DNA from 2 places in the Bordetella pertussis 18323 genome. Region 2 is predicted to be linked to the other one. Evidence: riboswitches for the same ligand, from Rfam matches in the RefSeq annotation. Region 2 holds a riboswitch; the other holds the start of a gene.
The links. Region 2 has a riboswitch for glycine ahead of gcvT (glycine cleavage system aminomethyltransferase GcvT). Riboswitches for the same ligand answer to the same signal wherever they lie in the genome.

Region 1 (8,194 bases), 1.3 Mb from region 2:
ACCGCGCGCTGCGCCACCGGCAGCAGGCTCTGGCCCGCCGGCGTCAGGCGGACCGCGCGCGTGGTGCGCTCGAACAGCCGGCTGCCCAGCTGCGTTTCCAGGTCGCGCACCATGGCGCTCAGCCCGGCCTGCGAGATGTGCAGCTGTTCGGCCGCCTTGGTGAAACTGGCATGGCGCGCCACCGCGAGAAAGGCGCGCATCTGGCGAAAGGAGAAGTTCATGGTCGGCCGGCCGGGGGGGAAACAGGCATTCATATTAACAAGCAATGCTTGTCAATTTATCCAATATTGTTCTTTTACTTATTTAATCCGATGCGGTGAAATAAGCCCATCGGCCCATGCGAGGCCTCATTGCCACAAGAGACACAGGAGACGAGACATGACGAGTTCGCCCGCTTTGACCATGACGCTGCGCGCCGTGCTGGCGCTGGCCGCCACCGCCAGCCTGGCCCTGGGCCCGGCCGCGCCGGCGGCCGCCGAGACGTTCCCCGCCAAGCCCGTGCCCCTGGTCGTGCCCTTCCCGCCCGGCGGCCCGACCGACACCAGCGCGCGCCTGTTCGGCGCCGTCATGGCCGACAAGCTGGGCCAGCCCGTCATCGTCGAGAACCGCGCCGGCGCCGGCGGCAGCGTCGGCACCACCGTGGTCACCCGCGCCAAGCCCGACGGCTACACCCTGCTGTGGGGCGGCACCAGCAGCATCGTGGTCGCGCCGGCCCTCTACACCAACCTGCAGTACGACCCGATCAAGTCCTTCACGCCCATCGGCATGGCCGTGCGCGGCCCGCTGATCCTGGTCAGCCGCCCCGACCTGGGCCCCAAGGACATCGGCCAGCTGCGCGACTACGCCAAGAACCATGACCTGAGCGTGGCCTCGGCCGGCACCGGCTCCATCGGCCACCTGACCGCCGAGATGTTCAAGAGCGAGGCCGGCGCCCGCATGCTGCACGTGCCCTACCGCGGCGGCGCGCCGGCCCTGACCGACGTCATGGGCGGCCAGGTCGATCTGTTCTTCGATACGGTCACGCTGCTGACGCCGCAGATCCGCGCCGGCAAGCTGCGCGCCTACGCCGTCACCGGCAGCCAGCGCTACAGCGGCCTGCCCGAGGTGCCCACCGTCGCGGAGACGATCGGCAAGCCCTTCGAGGCCTACTCCTGGTTCGGCCTGCTGGCGCCGGCCGGCACCCCCGCGCCGGCGGTGCAGGCCCTGACCGACGCGCTGGCCGCCGCCGCCAAGGATCCCGAGGTCATCAAGCAGCTCAGCGCGCTGGGCCTGGAGCCGGTCGGCGACACCCCGCAGGAGTTCGCCCAGGCGATCCGCGCCGACCTCGACAAATGGACCGGCGTGGTCCGCAGCGCGGGCGTCAAGCCCCAGTAACCGCGCCTACGCATACGCGACACAGAAGGACAACCCACGATGCCCGACACCTCCTCCCCCCGGATCCTGATCGCCGGCGCCGGCCTGGGCGGCCTGACCGCCGCGCTGGCCCTGCAGGCGCGCGGTTTCCAGGTCCGCGTGCTGGAACAGGCCGCGCAGCTGCGCGAACTGGGCGCGGGCATCCAGCTCAGCGCCAACGCCAACCGCGTGCTGTACCAGCTGGGCCTGGGCGCGGCCCTGGAACAGGTGGCCAGCCCGGCGTCCGGCAAGCGCATCCGCCTGTGGAACACCGGCCAGACCTGGCCGCTGTTCGACCTGGGCGCGCAGTCCGTCGAGCGCTATGGCTACCCGTACCTGACCATCTACCGCGCCGACCTGCACCGCGTGCTGGCCGAAGCCGTGCTGGCGCGCGATCCGCAGGCCATCGAACTGGGCGCCCGGGTCGAGAGCGTCGCGAAGGACGATGCCGCGGCCAGCGTCACGCTGGCCGACGGCAGCACGCGCCAGGCCGATATCCTGGTGGGCGCCGATGGCGTGCACTCGCGCGTGCGCGCCGCCCTGCATGGCCAGGACCAGGCGCGCTTCTCCGGCGCGCTGGCCTGGCGCGGCGTCATCCCGGCGCACAAGCTGCCGCCGCATTTGCGCGAGCCGTATGCCGTCAACTGGGTCGGCCCCGGCGCCCATGTCATCCACTACCCGCTGCGCCGCGGCGAACTGGTGAACTTCGTCGGCATCCTGGAGCGCGACGACTGGCAGGTCGAGTCCTGGACACAGCAGGGCACGATCGCGGAATGCGCGCGGGATTTCGCCGGCTGGCACGAGGACGTGCAGACGCTGATCCATGCGCTGGATACGCCCTTCAAGTGGGCGATGATGCTGCGCGAGCCCCTGGCGCGCTGGACCAGCGGGCGCATCACCCTGCTGGGCGACGCCTGCCACCCGACCCTGCCGATGCTGGCCTCGGGCGCGGCCATGGCCATCGAGGACGGCTACGTGCTGGCGCGCTGCCTCGACGGCATGCGCGCCGATGCGCGGCAGGCGCTGGTCCGCTACCAGGATCTGCGCGTCGAGCGCACGGCGCGCGTGGTGCGCGGCTCGGCCGAGAACGCCAAGCGCTTCCACAACCCGGAGCTGGCGCACGCGGCCGGCGCGGCCGCCTATGTCGAACAGCAATGGAGCGAGGCCCGGGTACGCGAAAGATACGAGTGGCTCTTCACGTACGACGTGGACGCCGAACCGGTCTGAGGGCGCCGCCCGCGCGTGGCCAGGGTTTCCCCTTGGATGCGCGCCCGCGTCTTGTCCTGCCGGCGCAATCGCTGTAACTTGTGCCGGTTCCACCAACGTGCAGTTCGGGAGAGACCGTCCAGCGGACGGCGCCGACGGAGCAACCACCCCGGAAACTCTCAGGCAAAAGGACCGACCTGCTGGAACATCTGGAGAGTGGCGCGCGGTACGGCGCCCACCGAAGGGGATCCCTGGCGCGTTTGCAGCGGCGCACGGGTGAAGCTCTCAGGTAAATGGACAGATGGGGTTGCGGCCGGGCCATTCCGATGGCCGGCAGACGCCAACCTCCTCTGGGACCACGACCATGTCTCGAATCGCCGTCATCGGCGCCGGCATCACCGGCGTCACCACCGCCTATGCGCTCGCCTTGCGCGATCACCAGGTCACGGTGTTCGACCGCCACCGCTATAGCGCGATGGAAACCTCGTTCGCCAACGGCGGGCAGCTCTCGGCCAGCAACGCCGAGGTCTGGAACAGCCGCTCCACGCTCTTCAAGGGCCTGCGCTGGATGCTGCGGCGCGACGCCCCGCTGCTGCTCAATCCCCGGCCCAGCTGGCACAAGTACTCGTGGCTGGGAGAGTTCCTGCGCCAGATCCCCCGCTACGAAGCCAACACCATAGAAACCGTGCGGCTGGCCATCGCCGCGCGCCAGCATCTGTTCGACATCGCGGCCCGCGAACGGATCGATTTCGATCATGAGCGGCGCGGCATCCTGCACTTCTATGCCAGCAGGCGGGAGTACGACAGCGCCTTGCGGGTCAACGCCCTGCTGCGCGCCGGCGGGCTGGAGCGGCGGCCCGTATCGCCCGAGGAAATGCGCGCCATCGAACCGGCCCTGCAGGGCGACTTCTACGGCGGCTTCTTTACCGAGTCGGACTCCACCGGCGACATCCACAAGTTCACCACTGGCCTGGCCCGGGCCGCCGCGCGGCACGGCGCGCTGTTCCGCTACGAAACGCCAGTCAGCGGCATCGACCATCGCGGCGGCGCCATCGCCATCACGACCGCCGAAGACGTCGAACGCTACGACAAGGTGGTGATCTGCGCGGGCGTGGGCAGCCGCCGCTTCGCCAGCATGGTGGGCGACCGCGTCAACATCTATCCGGTCAAGGGATATTCGATCACGGTGAGCCTGGACGACGAGGCCAGCCAGGCCGGCGCGCCCTGGACCAGCCTGCTGGACGACCGCGCCAAGATCGTGACCAGCCGGCTCGGCGCCGGCCGGTTCCGGGTGGCCGGCACCGCCGAATTCAACGGCTTCAATCGCGATATCCGCGCCGACCGCGTCGAACCGCTGGTCGCATGGGTGCGCCGGTATTTTCCGCAGGTCTCGACCAGCCGCGTCGTGCCCTGGGCGGGCCTGCGGCCCATGCTGCCCAGCATGCTGCCGCGCGTCGGGCCCGGCAAGCGGCCGGGCGTGTTCTACAACACCGGCCATGGCCACCTCGGATGGACGCTGTCGGCCGCGACCGCCCAGCTGGTTGCCGAAGCGGTGACGGCCGGCGCCGGCACGTAGACGGCAGGCAGGCGGCCAGCGGCGCGCGCCTCAAGCGCGCCCGGCCGCCGCCAGCCGGCCCAGGCAGGCCCGCAGGCCGGCTGGCAGCGCCACGGGGCGGCGGCTGGCGCGGTCGACGTAGACATGCACGAAGTGGCCCTGGGCCGTGCACAGTTCGTCGCCGGGGCGGAACACGCCCAGCTCGTAGCGCACGCTGCTGCGCCCCACGTGGGCCACGCGCAGGCCGATCTGCAATGTTTCCGGGAACTCGGCCGGCGCGTGGAAATTGCAGTGCGTTTCCACGACCAGGCCGATCACGGCGCCCGCCTGCGGGTCGAGCTGACCGGCCGACGCCAGGTAGCGATTCACCGCCGTATCGAAGTAGGCGTAATACACGACGTTGTTGACATGCCCATACATGTCGCAATCCATCCAGCGTACCGGCATGGCCTCGAAATGGCCGAAGCCGGCCCGCTGCCACCGTTGCGGACGCGGGGCCTGGCCCGCGCTATCGTTCACAGCGCCTCCCGGTAAAGGCGCAAGGCGTCGTCGTAGCCGAGCTCCCTGGGGTTGTTGACCAGCAAACGCTGTTGCTGCATGGCCTGTTGCGCGAGCATGGGCAGATCGCGTTCGGCCACCCCGACTTCGGCCAGGCGCCGCGGCAGCCCCAGACGCGGCCCCAGGCTGGCCATTTCCTGCACGAATCCTTCGGCGCGCGCCTGCTGCGGGCCGTCGACCTGCGGACAGGCGATCTGCGCAAGCTGGGCATAGGCGGCGCCGGCCTGCGGCAGGTTGAAACGCAGCACCGCGCCGAACATCAATGCATTGGACAGGCCGTGCGGCACGTGGAAAACGCCGCCCAGCGGATAGGCCAGCGCATGCACGGCCGCCACCGGCGCATTGGCGAACGCCTGCCCCGCCAGCATCGCGCCCAGCAACATGTCATGGCGGGCCGCCATGTCGGCGCCGTCGCGGCATGCGGGGCCGATGGAACGGCACAGCAGGCGCAACGCCTCGCGCGCCAGGCCATCGGAGATCGGGTTCTTGCGCAGCCGGCTGGTATAGGCCTCGACGGCGTGCACGATGGCGTCGATGCCGGTGGCGGCGGTCACGGCCGGCGGCAGGCCCCGGGTCAACGCGGCATCCAGTACGGCGATGTCGCAGTACAGGACGGGGGAGACAATGCCCGCCTTGGAGGCGTCCTCGCGGGTCACGATGGCGATGGGCGTGGCTTCCGAGCCGGTGCCGGCCGTGGTCGGCACCTGCACCAGCGGCAGGCGCGCCGTGGCGACGCGGTCGATGCCGTAGCTGTCGCGAAAGTCGGCCGCGGAGCCGGCGAACGCCGCCACCAGTTTCGCGATATCCATCGACGAGCCGCCGCCGAAGCCGATCACGCATTGCACGTCCGTTTCCCGGCCCCGCGCGATCGCCTGGCTCACCACCGCTTCGGGCGGATCGGCCAGCACGCCGTCGTAGACCTGGACCGTGTGGCCGGCGTCGCGCAGGCTTTGCGCCAGGGCCGCGACCAGGCCCAGCCGCACCAGCTGCTCGTCCGTGACGACCAGGATGCGGCACGGCCCCCATTGCGCCGCGACCGCCTCGCCCAACCGTTGCGAGGCCCCCTCGCCCGCCAGCGTGCGGGCATGTGTCCGAAACTCGAATCCGTTCATAGCACCTCGAATAGTCCCGCGGCGCCCATGCCGCCGCCCACGCACATGGTCACCACCACATAACGCACGCCCCGGGCGCGCCCTTCCAGCAGCGCATGCCCCACCAGCCGCGCGCCGGACATGCCATAGGGATGGCCCAGCGCGATGGCGCCGCCGTTCACGTTCAGGCGTTCATCGGGCAGGCCCAGGCGGTCACGGCAATAGATTACCTGCACGGCGAACGCCTCGTTCAACTCCCACAGGCCGATGTCGCCGATCGCCAGGCCGGCGCGCGCCAGCAGGCGGGGCACGGCCTGCACCGGGCCGATGCCCATTTCATCGGGACGGCAGCCCGCCACCGCAAAGCCGCGGAAGCAGCCCAGGGGCCGCAGGCCACGCGCCCGCGCGGCAGCCGCGCGCATCAGCACGCAGGCCGAGGCGCCGTCCGAAAGCTGGCTGGCATTGCCCGCCGTAATGCAGCCGCCCTCGCGCACGCTCTTGAGCTCGGCCAGTTTTTCGGAAGTCGTCCCGGGGCGCACGCCTTCGTCCTCGGCCACCAGCATTTCGGTTTCAACGGGCGGCGCGCCGTGCGGGTCGGCCGCCAGGTGGCTCACACGCATGGGCGCGATTTCGTCGCACATGCGGCCGGCCGCGCGCGCCTGCGCGGCGCGCTGCTGGCTGCGCGCCGCGTACTCGTCCTGGCGCTGGCGCGAAATGCCGTAGCGCCGGGCGATCACTTCGGCGGTATCGATCATGGGCAGGAAAATCTCCGGCTGGTGCCGCGCCAGCCAGGGGTCCTGTTCCATGTGGTGATTCATGTGTTCGTTCTGCACGCAGGAAATCGAATCCAGCCCGCCCGCCACCACGATATCGGCGCTGCCGCACAGGATGGACTGGGCGCCCATGGCGATGGCCTGCAGCCCGGACGAGCAAAGCCGGTTCACCGTGACGCCGGGCACCTCGACCGGCAGGCCGGCGCGCAAGGCGGCCTGGCGCGCGATGTTCTCGCCCGCCGTTCCTTCCGGGCGGCCGCACCCCATGATGAGGTCATCGACCTCGGCCGGCTCGATCCCGGCGCGCCGCACCGCGTGCTCGACGGCGTGCCCGCCCAGGGTGGCGCCATGGGTATTGTTGAAGGCGCCCCGATAGGCCTTGCCGATGGGCGTGCGCGCGGTCGATACGATGACGATGTCGTCGCTCATGCGCCCTCCTGGCCGTGATCCTGCAGCCGGCCGCCCTGCGCCGCCAGGCGGGCCAGCAGGCCGGGCGGTTGCCAGAATTCCGGTTCCGCCGTGGCGGCGCGCCGCCGCAAGCCGGCCACCACCGCCGGCAGGCCCATGGCGTCGGCGCTGTGGCAAGGGCCGCCGCGCCAGCGCGGAAAGCCATAGCCGGCCAGGAACACCGCGTCCACGTCCGTCGCGCTGGCCGCGATGCCCTCCTCCAGCAGGCGCGCGGCCTCGACGACGAGCGCGTGCAGGCAACGCTCGACGATCTCGTCGGCCGCAATGGCCCGGCGGGATACTCCGGCCTCGCGCGAAGCGGCCGCAATCATGGCCTCCACCTCGGCATCGCGCCGGGGCTGCCGGCCGCCGTCCGGATAGCCATGGATCCCGCTGCCTCCTTTCAGGCCGAGGCGGCCCGCCGCGCTGACCCGGTCCAGCCAGTCGGGCCAGGGCCTGTGCGGCATCTCGCTGCGCTGCCGCAGGCGGATGCTGTCGCCCACGTCCAGGCCCGCCAGGTCGGCGACCTGGAACGGGCCCATGGCGAAGCCCCAGTCGCGCAGCGCCGCGTCGACCTCCATGGGCATGGCGCCCTCGTGCACCATCAAGGCCGCCTGCCGCAGATACTGATGCCACATGCGGTTGCCGATGAAGCCGTCGCACACGCCGGCCACCACGGCGGTCTTGCGCAAGCGCCGCGCCAGCCCTTGCGCGGCGGCCACCACATCGGCGTGGGTGGCCGCGCCGCGCACGATCTCGAGCAAGGGCATCACCGGCGCGGGGCTGAAGAAATGCAGCCCCACCACGTCCTGCGGGCGCCGCGTGCTGTGCGCGATCCGGTCGACATCCAGCGTCGACGTGTTGGTGCCCAGGATGGCGCCGGGCTTGAGGACCCGGTCCAGCTCGCGGAAAACCGCGCATTTCACCGCCATGTCCTCGAACACCGCCTCGATGGCGAGATCGGCCTGCGCGATGCCGGCCATCTCGCCGGTTGTCGCGACGGCGGCGACACGCTGCTCGGCCTGCCTGGACGTGAGCCGCTTGCGCGCGGCCAGGCGCTCGAAATGCTGGCATACCTGCGCGCGCCCCTGCGCCAGCCGGTCGGCGTCCACGTCGTGCCAGATCACCGGCAGGCCGGCGTCGGCCAGGCAGATGACAATGCCGGTGCCCAT
Region 2 (8,194 bases):
CGCGCCGGTGAGGCTTTGCACGCGCTCGGCGATGCGGCGCACGCCGCGCGGGCCATGCCACACGGCGTACAGGCCGGCCATCACGGCCAGCAGCACCTGGGCGGTGCAGATGTTGGAGGTCGCCTTCTCGCGGCGGATGTGCTGCTCGCGCGTCTGCAGGGCCAGGCGCAGCGCCGGGTTGCCCTGGGCGTCCTTCGAGACGCCGACCAGGCGGCCGGGCATGTTGCGCTTGTACGCATCGCGGCAGGCCATGAAGCCGGCGTGCGGGCCGCCGAAGCCGAACGGCACGCCGAAGCGCTGCGCCGAACCCACGGCGATGTCGGCGCCCCATTGTCCCGGCGGCTCGATCAGCGCCAGCGCCAGCAGGTCCGTCACGCAGGCGACCACGGCGCCCTGCGCGTGCGCGGCTTGCGCCAGTTCGCGGTAATCGGCCACGCCGCCCAGGCTGTGCGGATACTGCAGCAGCACGCCGAAGCATTCGGGCAGCCCGCGCGACTCGTCGCCGATCACCAGTTCGATGCCCAGGCCCTCGGCGCGCGTGCGCACCACTTCGAGCGTCTGCGGGTGGCAGTGCTGCGACACGAAGAACACCGGACTGGACGAACGGCTGCCGCGGCGCGCCAGCGTCATGGCCTCGGCCGCGGCGGTGCCTTCATCCAGCAGCGAGGCGTTGGAGATGTCCAGGCCGGTCAGGTCGGCGACCATGGTCTGGTAATTGAGCAGCGCCTCCAGGCGGCCCTGCGAGATTTCGGGCTGATACGGCGTGTAGGCGGTGTACCAGGCCGGGTTCTCGAGCACATTGCGCAACACCACGTTGGGCGTGTGCGTGCCGTAGTAACCCTGGCCGATGTAGTTGCGATAGATCTGGTTGCGCGCGGCAATCCGCTTCAGGTCCTGCAGCACATCGGTTTCGCTGCGCGCGGCGGGCAGCGCCAGTGGCGCGCGGCTGCGGATGCGGGGCGGCACGACTTCGTCGATCAGGGCATCCAGGCTGGCTGCGCCGATGGCGACCAGCATCGTGGCCTGGTCCTCGTCGGAGGGGCCGATATGGCGGGGAATGAAATCGGAATGGGTGTCAGGGGCGCGCGACATGGTTTTCTCGAAATAACGGGGAGGCGGGGCCGGCCCGCGGGCCGGCCCGTTGCGGCCTGTCAGCCGGCGACGGCCTGGTAGCCGGCCGCGTCAAGCAGCTTGTCCAGGTCGGCCGCGTTGGCCGGCTTGATCTTGAAGATCCAGGCGGTATAGGCCGATTCGTTGATCAGGCTGGGGTTGGCTTCGAGTTCGTCGTTGAACGCGACGATCTCGCCGTCGACCGGCGCATAAATGTCCGAGGCGGCCTTGACCGACTCGACCACGCCGGCGGTTTCGCCGGCCTTCAGCGTGGCGCCGACCTTGACGTCGCCGACGAAGACCAGATCGCCCAGCTGCTCCTGGGCGTTGTCGGTGATGCCGACGACGAACACATCGCCTTCGGCTTGGACCCATTCGTGGGACTCGGTGTACTTGCGATCGGTGGGCAGGCTCATGGGAGCTCCTCTGGCAATTCAGTGGGAATGGAGAAAGTTTGCGCGCCTCCGGCGGCCAACGGCCGCGCGGAAGCCTCGAGTTTACGAGTGTTCGACGGCTTTGCCGTGACGCACGAACGGCAATTTGCATACCAGGGCGGGCACCCACTTGCCGCGGATTTCCACCTCGACGGCGTCGCCGGGCTGCACGCCCACCGGCATGCGGGCAAAGCCCACCGACACGCCCAGGGTGGGCGACATGGTGCCGCTGGTGAGCTCGCCCATGCCCTGCGCGCAGCGCACCGGCATGTGGGCGCGCATCACGCCGCGCTCCTGCAGCTTCAGGCCGACGAAGGCGCGCGGCACGGCGAACTGCTCGATGGCATCGCGCCCCACGAAGCGGCGCGCCTCGTCCTTGAGCGCAACGGTCCAGCTCAGGCCGGCCTGGTCGGGATGGACGAGTTCGTCCATGTCCTGGCCGTAGAGATTCATGCCCGCCTCCAGGCGCAGCGTGTCGCGCGCGCCCAGGCCGCAGGGCCGCACGCCCTGCGCCAGCAGGTCGCGCCACAGCTGGACCACCGCGTCGGCGGGCAGCACGATTTCGAACCCGTCCTCGCCGGTATAGCCGGTACGCGCCACCAGCGTGCCGGCCTCGACGGCCGCGGCCGAGAACGGCGCCAGCGGCTCGGACGCCGCCTGCCACGCGGGACGGGCCGCCCACACCTTGGCGCGGGCGTTGGGGCCCTGCACCGCCACCATGGCCAGGTCGCGGCGCGGCGCGATCACGACATCGAAGCCGTCGGCGGCGGCCACGCGCTGCATCCAGGCGATGTCCTTGTCGGCCGTGCCGGCGTTGACCACCACGCGCCATTGGTCGGGCGCGAAGTAGTAGATGATGAGGTCGTCGATGATGCCGCCCTGCGGGTTCAGCATGCAGCTGTACAGGGCCTTACCCGGCGTGGCCAGGCGGGCCACGTCGTTGGCCACCAGGCGGCGCAGGAAGGCGGTGGCGTCGGCGCCGCCGACATCGACGTTGAGCATGTGCGAGACGTCGAACATGCCGGCGTCCTGGCGCACCGCGTGGTGCTCTTCCAGTTGCGAGCCATAGGCCAGCGGCATGTTCCAGCCGCCGAAGTCGACCATACAGGCGCCGGCGGCAAGATGTTCTTCGGCCAAGGGGGTGCGTTTGAGCGGTGCGGACATGCGAGGGCTCCAGCGGCAGCATTGCCAGGATTACGGAATGCCGGCCCCGATGCGGAAAGCGTCCGGGAACCGGTCGAATTTTCCGCCCCTCTGTCCTTTTGCCTGAGAGTTGCCCCGCGCGAGCGGGTTTGCACCTTCGGCGCCTGGGCTGCTTGCGCACCGCGAAGGTGGCCGCGCCAGGTCTCTCCAGAGTGCTGTTTCGAGCGCGCCAGGCGCTACTCGATGCAGTCGCGGTATGGGTTACCTGAGCGATTCCGGGCGAATTGCGCCTTCGGCGGCAGCCGCAATCGGCCGCTCTCTCCCGCGACATGCGTGACAGCGCGCAAAGCATACATCGAAAGCGCCATGCCGCAAAGCGTCCGGATGGGCGCCGATCCGCCCCTGTTTCGGCGCCTCAGCCCAGCGCGGTATCGAGCAGCATCATCAGCACGAACCCCAGCATCAGGCCGGCGGTGGCCGGCACCTCATGCCCCTTGCGGTGCGACTCGGGGATGATCTCGTGGCTGATGACGAACAGCATGGCGCCGGCCGCGAAACCCAGCCCCCACGGCAGCATCGCCGCCGACCAGCCCACCACCGCCGCGCCCACGATGGCGCCCAGCGGCTCGACCAGGCCGGACAGCATGCCCAGCGCCACCGAGAACGCACGGCTGTAGCCGGCGGCCAGCAAGGCCAGCGCCACCACCAGCCCTTCGGGCACGTCCTGGATGGCGATGCCGGTTGCCAGCGCCGCGCCGCGCAGGCTGTCGCTGCCCGCGTAGCCCACGCCGATGGCCAGGCCTTCGGGCACGTTGTGCAGCATGATGGCGAAGACGAACAGCCAGGTGCGGCGCAGGGTGCGCGAGGCGCGCCCTTCCTTGCCCTTGATGAAGTGCTCGTGCGGCAGCAGCCTGTCGCTGGCCAGCAGGACCGCGCCGCCCAGCAGGATGGCCGCCCCCACCAGGATGCCCGCCCCCCAGGGGCCGTAGCCCTGCGCGCCGGCCGCGGCGATGCCCGGCACCACCAGCGAGAAGGCGCTGGCCGCCAGCATGACGCCGGCGCCGAAGCCGAACATGCAGTCCTGCACGCGCTGCGACAGGGTCTGGGAGAAGAGCACCGGCACCGCGCCCAGGGCGGTGGCGCCGGCGGCCACCATGCCGCCGGCCATGGCCAGGGCGACGTGCGGCCAGCGCCGGTCGAGGAACTCCCACAGCTGGTAGCAGGCCAGGCAGGCCACCAGCACCGCCAGGGTCATGGCGCTGACGCTGGTGAGCGCCGGACGGACGCGGTGGCGGCTGTGGGTATTCATGCGGCCTCCCGGCCGAGCTCGGCCAGGGCGATCTCGTAGCGGCGCGCCACTTCGGCCCAGTCCACCACCCGGTAGAAGGCCTCGATGTATTCGGGGCGGCGGTTCTGGTACTGGAGGTAATACGCGTGCTCCCAGACATCCAGGCCGAGTATCGGGGTGTTGCCCTCCATGAGCGGCGAATCCTGGTTGGCGCTGCTGTCGACCCGCAGGCGGCCGGCAGGCGTGACGGTCAGCCAGGCCCAGCCGCTGCCGAATCGGCCCAGCGCGGCCTGCGTGAAGGCCGCCTGGAAGGCGTCGTGCCCGCCCAGCTGGGCCTGGATGTCGGCCGCCAGCCGTCCATCCGGGCGGCCGCCGCCCGACGGCGACATGACGGTCCACAACAGGCTGTGGTTGGCATGGCCGCCGCCGTGGTTGCGCACCGCGCCGTGGATGCCCGGCGGCAGCGCCGGGATGCGGCGCAACAGTTGCTCGACCGGCTCCTCGCTGTCCAGGCCGGCGCCTTCGAGCGCGGCGTTCAGGCCGTTGACGTAGGTCTGGTGATGGCGCGTATGGTGTATTTCCATCGTGCGTGCATCGATATGCGGCTCGAGCGCATCGTAGGCATACGAAAGGGCAGGCAGGACGTATGGCATGCGGTCTCCGGCATTTGCATTTGGTAAAGACAAATGATAGTCATTTCCATTTACCAAAACAATAGGCGCGCGGCCCTGCCCGCATGCGCCGTGCCCGCCAGGCTAGATGTGAACTGTCAATAGGTTGTATTCGTCCAGGTTGAGTCTGGAGATGGGTACAGCGCGCCCGATGCCTTGGTGGGGTCGATGCCAGTTGTAGTGGTGTAGCCAGGATTTCATGGCATCGGCTCGGTGTTGGGAGTTCTGGTAGGTGTGAGCGTAAGCCCACTCACGCAAGGCCGACTGGATGAAGCGTTCGGCCTTGCCATTGGTCTGTGGGCGGTAAGGTCGGGTAAAGCGGTGCTTGATGCCCAGCTCATGGCACAGCGCGGCGAAGGCGCGGCTGCGAAAGGCCGAGCCATTGTCGGTGAGCAAGCGCTGGATGGTCACGCCCAGGCGCTGGTAGTAGGCCACTGCGTCCTTGAGGAACTGGACGGCGCTGGGGAAGCGCTCGTCGGGGTGGATGTCGGTGAAGGCCACGCGGGCGTGGTCATCGATGGCCACGAAGACGAAGTCCCAGCCGGCCCCCTCAACGGTATCGCGTCGGTTGCCCGCGACCCGGTGGCCAGGGCGCTGGATACGTCCCAGCTTCTTGATGTCGATGTGCAGCAGATCGCCGGGGGCCTGATGCTCGTAGCGCACCACCGGCTCGGCCGGCTCCAGGTCGGCCAGGTGCGACAGACCGGCGCGGGCCAGGACGCGGCTGACGGTGCTGGCTGACACGCCCAGCGCCTGGGCGATGCGCGCTTGGGTCAGCCGCTTGCGGCGCAGCTCCACGATAGCCAGCGCCTTGGCCGGCGCAATCGCTCGGGGCGAGACCGTCGGGCGCGAGGACGCATCGGCCAAGCCCGCCTGGCCCTGAGCCAGGAAGCGGCCCAGCCATTTGCGCACAGTCGGCGCGGTGACCCCATAGGCGCGGGCCGCTTCAGGCACACAAACTTGATGGGCGATCAATTGCTGGACCATTTCGAGTCGACGTAGGAAGGTCAATCGGGCATGCTTATGGGTGTTCATCCGGCCGGGCTCCTTGAGTGAACTGGGGGGTCGGCGATTTCCAGTTTCTCAAATCCGGTTCGGATGAACCATGCATACAACCTATTGAATCTTCACAGCTAGATCATGATTACAAGGAAATACGTAATCTGATGCTGCTGATTTATCAGCATGTTCGGATGAAGGGAGATTTCACCAGAAATATCAGCATGGTGCGCATTAGAGCTGCTGAGGAGAACTGCTATGAGGTCCGCTCGCAGATCATGGTCATGCACACCGACCAGTGCGGAACCACCAAGTTGTTTGCAGTAGGTAGTTATACAGACAAAGTCACACGTAAACAGGATCAACTGCGGCTGCTGGAGCGCAAGGTGTATTTGAATACCCGTGATCTTGGCTCAGGCATTCATGTGCCTATCTAATAAATTAACGGAGACGAGGTATGACACACAGCAATCACAACAGTATGCGCCGTAGCACGCTGCGCAAGTTGACTGGTCTTGGCATGGGCACCATTCTGACGGCTGGAGCCGGTGCCGCCGCGGTCCTCGCACCGTTTAATTCTTTTGCCAAATCGGAAGCAAAGGCGGCTTACCGATTCAGATTCGGCACTATTTATACTCCGTCAGCGGCAGAGTATACAGCTCCTGGTATTTACGACTTCGTGGAGCGCGTCCAGCGAAAATCGGATGGCGAGATTGCAATTCAGCTGATTGATAAAGCCCAGGCGTGCTCTGAAGATCAGTGTGCTCAGCGAGTAATGAGTGGCATTCTGCACATGGGTTCCTCGACCTTTCAGAATACCGGCGCAACCATGCCGTATTCCGTCGCGTTGGACTGGCCATTTCTTTGGAAAAGCCGAGTCGCCTATCATAATTTTTTGTTGAGTAAAGAATCGAATCGCCTGTATCGCGACGTGCTGCGAAACAAATACGGCGTGGTGCCTCTGTATGCAAGCGGAAGTATGCGCAACATTATGATGGGCAAAAAATATTCCGAGGCAGCGGATATCACATCGCCCGATGCACTCAACGGCGCCAAGATCCGAATTACGAATAGCGAGATGATCAGCAATTTCGCCAAGAGTATGGGGATGGCACCCATCCCATTAGCCTGGGGAGAACTGCTGGAGGGTTTGAAGTCTGGGTTGGTGGACGCGACAGAAACCTACCCAAGCGCTGCCGCGGGGTTCGGTATGTACTCGGTCTTGTCTCAGGATATTGACGTTCAGTTTTGTCCAGGCTATTCGATGATTTTCATGGCAGCCAAGACTTTTGACAAACTGCCTGAGCGCTTGCAAGAGCTGATCTACGAATCTGCATACGAGAGCATGGTCGAAGCATACCAAACTTCGATTATTGCCGAGTCTACGCTAGTAGGTATTGGCCCCAACCCATCTCCTGATTCCGCGTATCAACGAGGCAAAATCCGCCAGATAAAACTGAGCCACGAGCAGCACGCAGCGTTCAAGGAGAGCGGCTCGGTTGAAAACAACTCACAGTTGTATGCAAATCTGAGAAAGCAACTTGATGACATTGCAGGAATCGATGTCTACGGTGCCCTGAGCGAGTATGCCAAAAATACATCAAGTACAGAATTAATGGCCGAGAAGTGGTGGACATAAGCACGTCTCTGCAATTCGCCAATGCATCAAAAATTTGAATACTAAAAGCGGCGGGAAAAGATGACGCTGAAGAAGATTTGCACAAACGCCAATCTTGACCGGGTTCTCCTGAGAATAGAGAACTCGGTGATGATAGTCACTTATCTCATACTCATCTGTCTGGTGGGCGGAGAGACTATTCGCAGAGCCATTTTCCAAGAGCAAGCAACTTGTGGGGGCCTGAGATTGCGATGTACTCATTTATCTGGCTATCTTGGTTTGCCATGGCAAGGCATTGTCGCTACGGAACCAACCTGGGCTTCACAAAGATCAGAAACTCCCTTCCTGCGCCTGTCAGAAGAGTATTGGAAGTCATCGATGCAATTCTATGGCTGGCCATTGGCGCCGTCGTGTTCTGGAGTACGGCCGAACTTATCTCGAGCAATTTTGTGACCGAGCAAATGGTCATGAGTACGCCTATTCCCGCATGGATCATCAATTTGGGGGTACCCCTGGGTTGGGCCTTTTCAATGTTGAGAATTGTTCAGCGGTTATGGCTGGTTCTGTTTCAGTGGGACTTTCTTGAAAACGAGCGAATTAATAATTATTTGAGCGCTTGAGTCAGCTGAAATTAATTGTCGGGACTATTTATGCTCTTACTAATTTCATTTTTTTGTATAGCGCTGTTCATTCTCGGCACGCCGATGGTCCTCTTGCTTGCTGTGTGGGTGGCGGCAACATCTTATTGGGTAATTGATTATCCTTTGATGAGTATGGGATTGACGTCCATTGATTCGTTAAAGAACTATACATTCCTGGCAGTACCTTTATTTATTGCTACGGGGGATCTACTCACCGCGGGCGGCGTTTCACAACAATTGATCAAATTTTCGCGCGCGGTTATCCGTGCCGTGCCAGGTCGAACGGCAGC

Region 1: linked by a shared signal. The riboswitch ahead of BN118_RS11245 (D-amino acid dehydrogenase) and the one ahead of gcvT (glycine cleavage system aminomethyltransferase GcvT) in region 2 are both predicted to bind glycine.

Annotation. Positions count from the first base shown of each region.
Region 1 covers NC_018518.1:2,373,358-2,381,551, forward strand. Annotated here, with positions in the region: gene BN118_RS11230 (LysR family transcriptional regulator) at 1-221, opposite strand, end outside; gene BN118_RS11235 (Bug family tripartite tricarboxylate transporter substrate binding protein) at 379-1,374, shown strand; gene BN118_RS11240 (FAD-dependent monooxygenase) at 1,414-2,619, shown strand; glycine riboswitch at 2,715-2,803, shown strand; gene BN118_RS11245 (D-amino acid dehydrogenase) at 2,963-4,174, shown strand; gene BN118_RS11250 (acyl-CoA thioesterase) at 4,205-4,672, opposite strand; gene BN118_RS11255 (iron-containing alcohol dehydrogenase) at 4,669-5,823, opposite strand; gene BN118_RS11260 (acetyl-CoA C-acyltransferase) at 5,820-7,004, opposite strand; gene BN118_RS11265 (3-hydroxyacyl-CoA dehydrogenase NAD-binding domain-containing protein) at 7,001-8,194, opposite strand, start outside.
Region 2 covers NC_018518.1:3,693,220-3,701,413, reverse strand. Annotated here, with positions in the region: gene gcvP (aminomethyl-transferring glycine dehydrogenase) at 1-1,092, opposite strand, end outside; gene gcvH (glycine cleavage system protein GcvH) at 1,152-1,526, opposite strand; gene gcvT (glycine cleavage system aminomethyltransferase GcvT) at 1,608-2,708, opposite strand; glycine riboswitch at 2,789-2,908, opposite strand; glycine riboswitch at 2,930-3,022, opposite strand; gene BN118_RS17515 (ZIP family metal transporter) at 3,103-3,996, opposite strand; gene BN118_RS17510 (superoxide dismutase) at 3,993-4,628, opposite strand; gene BN118_RS17505 (IS481-like element IS481 family transposase) at 4,731-5,681, opposite strand; gene BN118_RS17500 (aromatic-ring-hydroxylating dioxygenase subunit beta) at 5,699-6,082, shown strand; gene BN118_RS17495 (TRAP transporter substrate-binding protein) at 6,103-7,284, shown strand; gene BN118_RS20960 (TRAP transporter small permease) at 7,515-7,883, shown strand; gene BN118_RS17485 (TRAP transporter large permease) at 7,914-8,194, shown strand, end outside.